One region of the Paenibacillus odorifer genome, then DNA from elsewhere that is predicted to be linked to it. Evidence: a T-box and tRNA genes for the amino acid it is inferred to sense, from the RefSeq annotation. Region 1 holds a T-box; the other holds one or more tRNA genes.
The links. The T-box of region 1 lies ahead of trpS (tryptophan--tRNA ligase). A T-box ahead of a tRNA ligase gene usually reads a tRNA of that ligase, here a tRNA-Trp.
Positions count from the first base shown of each region.

Region 1 (4,029 bases):
AACGTAGTTAAAGTGAAAAAAGACGGCAGTTATGAAGTTGGGCAGCTACTGAACAACCGTCTGGAATGGTTCAAACATGCGGTCTGCTCGAATCATCCCGCTGTGGAAATATCCAAGTCGCATCCAGATATTCAGTCCTTTTTATATTTCACCTCTTATGCGGTGGCCGAAGTGGAGGAGCTTCCTTCAGGATATATGGTGCGCTGGGGAGACGTTCGTTATTTACACCGCAAACAATACCCTTTTGTGGCTGTATTAGTTATGGATAACCAATATAAACCTTTAAATACTTATGTAGGCTGGCTTAGCAGCGATAAGCTCGACAAACGATTTTCCATCGACCCTGGTTCTTTACGATGAAACTGTAGACTTACTGAGAGAACTATTCTATAATCACAAAAAATCCCGGAGTATTTATAATACTCCGGGATTCATTTTAGCAGACACGGAAAGGAAGGCTCTTAATGGGTAAAGGACTCTCACTTTGGTTCGCTTGTTCTTCTATTCTTATTCTCACTGCCGCTTCAATCGCGATCAGCTATAGCTTCTGGCTAGCACTTCTGCTTGGTTTTCTCTGCGTATTGAATATTGGCTGGGGATTTATCCTCAAAGCCAGAATTAGACGCAAACAGGAAAGTTTAAGCTCTGATTAGATTAACGAGCTGGCAGAAAGCCCATCCGCTCTTTTACGCCATTCAATGTCTCAGCTGCAACAATACGTGCGCGTTCAGCACCTTCGGCAAGAATATCAGTGATCGCACCTGAACTGCGAATTTCATGATATCTTTGTTGCAAAGGCTCAAGTGTGGACACAACCACTTCCCCAAGATCCTTCTTAAAGCCACCATACATTTGTCCCTCATAACGATCGGCAATTTGCTGGAGGGACATTCCAGAACATTCCGAGTAAATACTCATCAAGTTACTAATCTCTGGCTTATTAGCCGGATCAAAGATAACTTCACGTCCAGAATCAGTCGTTGCGCGGCTGATTTTTTTACGGATCACATCCGGCGAATCCAACAGGGCAATATAGCTGCCTGCATTTGGGCTGCTCTTGCTCATTTTTTTAGTGCCATCATCCAGAGACATAATGCGTGCGCCCACTTCAGGGATATACGGTTCAGGAATCGTAAAGAATTCGCCAAAACGGTTATTAAATCGGCCAGCTAAATCACGGGTCAACTCCAAGTGCTGCTTCTGATCTTCACCTACTGGCACAAGATCCGCATTATAAACAAGAATATCTGCTGCCATTAAAGAAGGATATACGAATAGGCCCGCGCCAACCGAATCCTTACCTGATGATTTATCTTTGAACTGTGTCATACGCTCAAGCTCGCCCATTGCCGTTAGCGTAGTCATGATCCAACCCAATTCCGCATGCTGAGGCACATGGGACTGCATATATACATTCGAACGCACAGGATCAATTCCTGCCGCGATAAAGAGTGCAGCTACAGCTTCAGACTGCTCACGCAGTGCCGCAGGATCTTGAGCAACGGTGATCGCATGCATATCGACAACCATAAAGAAACATTGATGATCGTCTTGCAGCTTCACAAAATTTTTCAGCGCTCCGATATAGTTACCCAAAGTTAGAGAACCGCTCGGTTGTATGCCTGACATTACTTTTTTCAACATAATATAGACCTCCGTTAGATGTGATTTCCAATTTCCGAGAACGCAAAAAAGCCTCATCCGCAAGGGACGTGAGACCGTGGTGCCACCCTTATTCGCTGCTAAACCTTTGTATAGTCAAAAGGAAACAGCCTTAGTCTTCCGTTAACGGGGAAGATCCGGCCGGTCTACTAGGGTATCTTGCTCCCGTTCAAGCGCGGCGCTCAGGGGTCCATTCATCAAGAGTGTCCTACCGGTTCGCATCAACCACCGGCTTTCTGAAGGTACATTTCCTGCCTACTTGTCCCCGTCATCACATTCTCATCATAATTTAATGCCTTCATCATAGAACCATAAAGAGAAGTTGTCAAATCACTTAACCACTTCCGTATAAATCTGTTATGATAAGGTTATCCATGTTCTATTCGATTACAGTTACGATAAAGGAGCATATCTCATGAAACAGGTGACCAAAGGGCAGTGGGGCGGTTATGATACTTATATTTTGCACAGCCGCGAACTGGAAGTCACGCTTTTGCCGCGACTAGGAAACAACGTGATTTCATTGTTTGATGTAAAGGAACAACGGGAAATTCTGCGGCGGCCTGATGAAAGCGATCAAGCTTTCTTTATGCAAAAACCTTACCATTTTGGCATCCCGCTCTTAATTCCACCCGGAAGAATTCGTAAAGGAAAATTTCAATTCGAGGGTACAAGTTATCAATTTGACCAGAATACCGCTGGTGACAATCATATCCATGGTCTACACCGGACTCAATCCTGGTGTGTCAGCGATATTGAAGAAGACGAGGACGGTTGTGCAGTCACTACTGAATTCCTTACTGAAGATGATCCACACTGGATGGAGCAATTTCCCATTCCACTCAAATTCGAAATGACATTCAGGCTTCAGGATGCCCGGCTCAGCCAGACTTTAAAGGTTACAAATCTCGGCGATCATCGTATTCCCTTTGGGATCGGTTATCACACCTGGTTTATGATCGATGGAGAACCTGAACGCTGGAATCTCAAATTGCCCGTAAACAGCATTTATGAACTAAACGATGAATTGCTCCCTAGCGGCAATCTAATTCCACTCGGTGATCTAGATTCTCTAAATTCTGGAATTAACCTACAGGGAACTAATTTTGATACCGCTCTGCGTATTGGTGACAAGCAGCCCGTAGAAGCATTGTTATTACGCGATGATGGTTATGGTCTTCGTTATACGGCCGACGAGAATCTTTTTCGCCACTGGGTCCTGTATACCAAAGGACCAGCCGATCAATTTCTGTGCATCGAACCTTATACCTGGCTCCCGGATGCTCCTAACGTTTCCGACGATCCTTCCTTCACTGGCTTGCTGAAGGTAGAACCAGGTCAAAGCCTTGAGCTGTCCACTATGCTGGAAATGATCTATCCCGAGAATTAAAGCAGATATACATTATATCGGTCTTCCCTTGCGTTTACGTAAGAGAAGGCCGATTTTTTGTGCGAGCTTAGTTATTTAGGCTTTCCTACCCTTACTTTTAATCGACTAATAATTACCATCCTTAAAACCTTTCGATAGCATGCATGAATTAGCCTCTTAGCGCTCATACTATCTTCACAACGGGCGAAGGAGGTGACACACATGGGTCAAGCAGGTCAAGGTCGTAGCAGCCGTTCCAATAACCTTGTAGTTCCTCAAGCAAATGCAGCGTTGCAACAATTGAAATATGAAGCAGCACAAGAGCTTGGAGTAACGATCCCAGCTGACGGTTATTACGGGAACTACACTTCCCGCGAAACTGGTTCTTTGGGAGGTTACATCACTAAACGTCTAGTACAACTGGCAGAACAACAACTGTCCGGTCGTCAGTAACATCGTTATCTTAAGTGTTTTATCCGGCTGAGGTCTTAAAAAGCCCATTGCCGACTAGCTTTCAAACCTCTCACACTTCTTCCAGAAGCTGTGGGAGGTTTTTCTAATTTATACCCTATAATCCGAGCTGCATGCAATCTTTATGTAAAACGTTTAACTTAAAAATTGATCAGCACTCTCGGCGTAAGCATTACGGGGAGATCGAATCATCAGATTTGCCATATTATAATTGGACTCCAGCGTAGCATCTACGATTAGCTTCCCCTGTCTTATAGCGAATTCATAGCTGATCTCACCATGAGTCCAGCGCCGTTTGTATTTCAGACTCTCCAGTGCCATTAGACGAAAAGAAGACTGCTGACTCTCCGTTATTCCTTCCTTTACTTCTGTGAATCCACCACCCCGACCGGCTAGAGGGTGATGACGTATGCCGAATTTGCCAATGGTATTATTTCGTATTTGCACAAATACCGTACCGGAAGATAGTCCCGATAATTCCTCTTGCAGTTCCCTAAACACCAAATCCATCTGTCTTGCTAAGGATA
Region 1 covers NZ_CP009428.1:5,756,404-5,760,432, forward strand. Annotated here, with positions in the region: gene PODO_RS25105 (metal-dependent hydrolase) at 1-360, shown strand, start outside; gene PODO_RS25110 (hypothetical protein) at 465-653, shown strand; gene trpS (tryptophan--tRNA ligase) at 655-1,641, opposite strand; T-box leader at 1,704-1,943, opposite strand; gene PODO_RS25120 (aldose 1-epimerase) at 2,078-3,052, shown strand; gene PODO_RS25125 (alpha/beta-type small acid-soluble spore protein) at 3,254-3,484, shown strand; gene PODO_RS25130 (hypothetical protein) at 3,638-4,029, opposite strand, start outside.

Region 2 (4,029 bases), 160 kb from region 1:
TTCGGTGGAGGCGCCGTTGGGATACCACCCTGATCGTATCTAGGTTCTAACCTAGTACCCTTACCGGGTACGGGGACCGTGTCAGGCGGGCAGTTTGACTGGGGCGGTCGCCTCCTAAAGAGTAACGGAGGCGTTCCAAGGTTCCCTCAGAATGGTTGGAAATCATTCGCAGAGTGCAAAGGCATAAGGGAGCTTGACTGCGAGACCTACAAGTCGAGCAGGGACGAAAGTCGGACTTAGTGATCCGGTGGTACCGCATGGAAGGGCCATCGCTCAACGGATAAAAGCTACCCTGGGGATAACAGGCTTATCTCCCCCAAGAGTCCACATCGACGGGGAGGTTTGGCACCTCGATGTCGGCTCATCGCATCCTGGGGCTGAAGTAGGTCCCAAGGGTTGGGCTGTTCGCCCATTAAAGCGGTACGCGAGCTGGGTTCAGAACGTCGTGAGACAGTTCGGTCCCTATCTGTCGTGGGCGCAGGAAATTTGAGAGGAGCTGTCCTTAGTACGAGAGGACCGGGATGGACGTACCGCTGGTGCACCAGTTGTTCCGCCAGGAGCATGGCTGGGTAGCTACGTACGGACGGGATAAGCGCTGAAAGCATCTAAGCGTGAAGCCCCCCTCAAGATGAGATTTCCCAATTAGTAAGACCCCTTGAAGACGACGAGGTAGATAGGTTGGAGGTGGAAGTGCAGCAATGCATGGAGCTGACCAATACTAATCGGTCGAGGGCTTATCCTATACTTAGAATGCAAATTCGTTTCGGATTCAGTTTTCAGGCGATTAAGCCTGGTATGAATATTCCCTGATAGCTCAGTTGGTAGAGCACTCGACTGTTAATCGAGTTGTCACAGGTTCGAGTCCTGTTCGGGGAGCCATATGGAGAGGTGTCCGAGTTTGGCCGAAGGAGCACGATTGGAAATCGTGTAGGCGCCACAAGCGTCTCGAGGGTTCGAATCCCTCTCTCTCCGCCACAAATTTTTAATTAGTATGGCCCGTTGGTCAAGGGGTTAAGACACCTCCCTTTCACGGAGGTAACATGGGTTCGAATCCCATACGGGTCACCAAATTTTCACTTGATTTATCCTAGTGGACTTTGGTACAATAACAATTGTTGTTTATGGAGGCTTAGCTCAGCTGGGAGAGCATCTGCCTTACAAGCAGAGGGTCGGGGGTTCGATCCCCTCAGCCTCCACCATAACATATTTTTACTGACGCGGGGTGGAGCAGCCCGGTAGCTCGTCGGGCTCATAACCCGAAGGCCGCAGGTTCAAATCCTGCCCCCGCAACCAATTAACTTAAGCAATTATATCTTTTGGAACCGTGGTGTAGTTGGCCTAACATGCCTGCCTGTCACGCAGGAGATCGCGGGTTCGAATCCCGTCGGTTCCGCCATTTTCATCATGGCTCGGTAGCTCAGTCGGTAGAGCAGAGGACTGAAAATCCTCGTGTCGGCGGTTCGATTCCGTCCCGAGCCACCATTTATCATCACAAAAGAATGAGTGCCATGCCGGTGTAGCTCAATTGGTAGAGCAACTGACTTGTAATCAGTAGGTTGGGGGTTCAAGTCCTCTCGCCGGCACCATCCTTGGAGGATTAGCGAAGTGGCCAAACGCATCAGACTGTAAATCTGCTCACGTAAGTGTTCGGTGGTTCGAATCCATCATCCTCCACCAGTTTTTAGGGGCATAGTTTAAAGGTAGAACAACGGTCTCCAAAACCGTTGGTGTGGGTTCAATTCCTGCTGCCCCTGCCAAGTTCTTTCTAAAGTTTAATATGGCGGCCGTGGCGAAGGGGTTAACGCACCGGATTGTGGTTCCGGCATTCGTGGGTTCGAGACCCATCGGCCGCCCCATTTTCTTTAAAATGAATAATGGCAACAATATCAACTTAATATGGCGACTGTGGCGAAGGGGTTAACGCACCGGATTGTGGTTCCGGCATTCGTGGGTTCGAGACCCATCAGTCGCCCCATTTTACTTTAAAATGTTATTGGGGATTAGCCAAGCGGTAAGGCAACGGACTTTGACTCCGTCACTCATAGGTTCGAATCCTATATCCCCAGCCATTTTATGCGGACGTGGCTCAGCGGTAGAGCATCGCCTTGCCAAGGCGAGGGTCGCGGGTTCGATTCCCGTCGTCCGCTCCAAAATTTACATGGCGCCATAGCCAAGTGGTAAGGCAAAGCTCTGCAAAAGCTTTATCCCCAGTTCAAATCTGGGTGGCGCCTCCATTTAGTTCATATGTGCCGGCGTGGCGGAATGGCAGACGCGCTCGACTCAAAATCGAGTGGGAAACCGTGGAGGTTCGAGTCCTCTCGCCGGTATCTTAAAAAGGTTAGTAAGAATGCTTTTATAAGCAATCTTACTAACCTTTTTTCTTTATGTTCTTAGTTTTACAGGATTAAGCCGTTGAATAGAGGAGTTTCTCTATTTCAACGGCTTTTTTTAATCTGATTAGTGATTAACCTGATTGATTATTAATGCGGAATGCTCGCGGGGTATGACCTATTTCTCGTTTAAACATATTGCAGAATTGGGCATCGTTCACAAAACCTGCAGCAGCAGATACTTCAGAGATTTGCATCTGAGTATGACGTAATAGAGATTTTGCATAATCCAGGCGTTTTAACAGCAAATACCGCAGGGGTGAAGACCCGAAACGTTCTTTAAATAGATGGCGAAAACGATCGTAGCTATATCCGGACATTTCTGATAGTGTTTCGACGGACAATTTATGGCGATAATGCTCATTCATATAATTAAGGACATATTGTACTCGATCTTCTGATGGGGATTGATATCCAGAGGCACTAAGAAGCCTCATAAGATGGACGGTAATCTCGCTCATTTGTAGGTTTAGAAGCTCAGAGAATCCGTCTTGCTTGCGTGTAAACTCTGCTTTCATTCGCAGCAGGATTTGAAGAACGGTCTGATCTTTATCATCTTCATATACGCCGAGCAGATTACTCATATTAGGGTGTTCCGAGTGGAAGCCTACAAATAATACATTTGCATCCTCACGGTGGTGCTCGTCATGTTTATGATTGGGTGGCACAAGCGCGAAAGAAGAGGAGCGAAAATGGTAACTTCGTGGGCCAACATTGGTTGTCCCTACCCCCTGTAAATAATAGACCAGTTCGTAGCATTCATGCTGGTGTGGAGGGATATAAGTATTTAGCTCATGTGTGGCACTTACAATATATAGAACACGATCCATGATGATCCTCCAATACTTATGTTTTAGCCGAATCGTACAAAACTATGACCGAAATCATATAATTATTTTTAATAATATTTGTTATGATCGTATCAATAAATCCGAAAGTTCGCAACCTGACTGGCCATCTCGTTCGGAAATAAAGCGGATTATTAATAATAATGGTATTTTTATTGCTATTTTTGAGCCTAAACGTTAAATTTATTACTTTTAATGATACTTTATTTGGAAAAAAGAGAATTTCCATTTGAACCGTGAATTATACAATGGGTGAAGATGGGGATTCTGCCGGATTACTAACCAACTAAAATTAGGGGTGGAATAGAGTAATGAATAAAAAAGTTCTTTCTTTGTTGTTATTAATGGTGATGGTTCTGGTCACAGCATGTGGGAATAACACGTCCAATAACGGTTCTTCTGCGAATACTGGATCAAACGCTGCTGAGGGTGGAGAAACAGGTTCAGGGGATAAACTCAAGGTTGTATTGCTGATTCCGGGGACACTTGGGGATAAATCATTTTTTGATTCCGCTAATAACGGCTTGCAAAAGGTTAAGGATGAACTAGGTGCAGTAACAAAGGTTGTTGAAATGGGCGTTGATAAAACGAAATGGGAGCCAACATTTAACGATATCGCTTCCGAGGATTGGGATGTAATTATTTCTGGCGGTTCTGAAATTACTGAGATGTTTAATGCAACGGCAGAATTGTATCCAGACAAAAAATTCATTAATTATGATACCGACATCGATGAAGCACCAGATAACATGTACAACATGTCTTATGCGACAAATGAAGTATCTTTCTTG
Region 2 covers NZ_CP009428.1:5,912,084-5,916,112, reverse strand. Annotated here, with positions in the region: rRNA gene PODO_RS25785 (23S ribosomal RNA) at 1-742, shown strand, start outside; tRNA gene PODO_RS25780 (tRNA-Asn) at 804-879, shown strand; tRNA gene PODO_RS25775 (tRNA-Ser) at 883-975, shown strand; tRNA gene PODO_RS25770 (tRNA-Glu) at 994-1,068, shown strand; tRNA gene PODO_RS25765 (tRNA-Val) at 1,124-1,199, shown strand; tRNA gene PODO_RS25760 (tRNA-Met) at 1,217-1,293, shown strand; tRNA gene PODO_RS25755 (tRNA-Asp) at 1,319-1,396, shown strand; tRNA gene PODO_RS25750 (tRNA-Phe) at 1,407-1,482, shown strand; tRNA gene PODO_RS25745 (tRNA-Thr) at 1,511-1,586, shown strand; tRNA gene PODO_RS25740 (tRNA-Tyr) at 1,592-1,677, shown strand; tRNA gene PODO_RS25735 (tRNA-Trp) at 1,684-1,757, shown strand; tRNA gene PODO_RS25730 (tRNA-His) at 1,781-1,856, shown strand; tRNA gene PODO_RS25725 (tRNA-His) at 1,900-1,975, shown strand; tRNA gene PODO_RS25720 (tRNA-Gln) at 1,995-2,069, shown strand; tRNA gene PODO_RS25715 (tRNA-Gly) at 2,076-2,150, shown strand; tRNA gene PODO_RS25710 (tRNA-Cys) at 2,161-2,234, shown strand; tRNA gene PODO_RS25705 (tRNA-Leu) at 2,249-2,327, shown strand; gene PODO_RS25700 (AraC family transcriptional regulator) at 2,465-3,220, opposite strand; gene PODO_RS25695 (BMP family ABC transporter substrate-binding protein) at 3,550-4,029, shown strand, end outside.
Region 2: it encodes a tRNA-Trp, which carries the amino acid that the T-box ahead of trpS (tryptophan--tRNA ligase) is inferred to sense. The anticodon was not compared.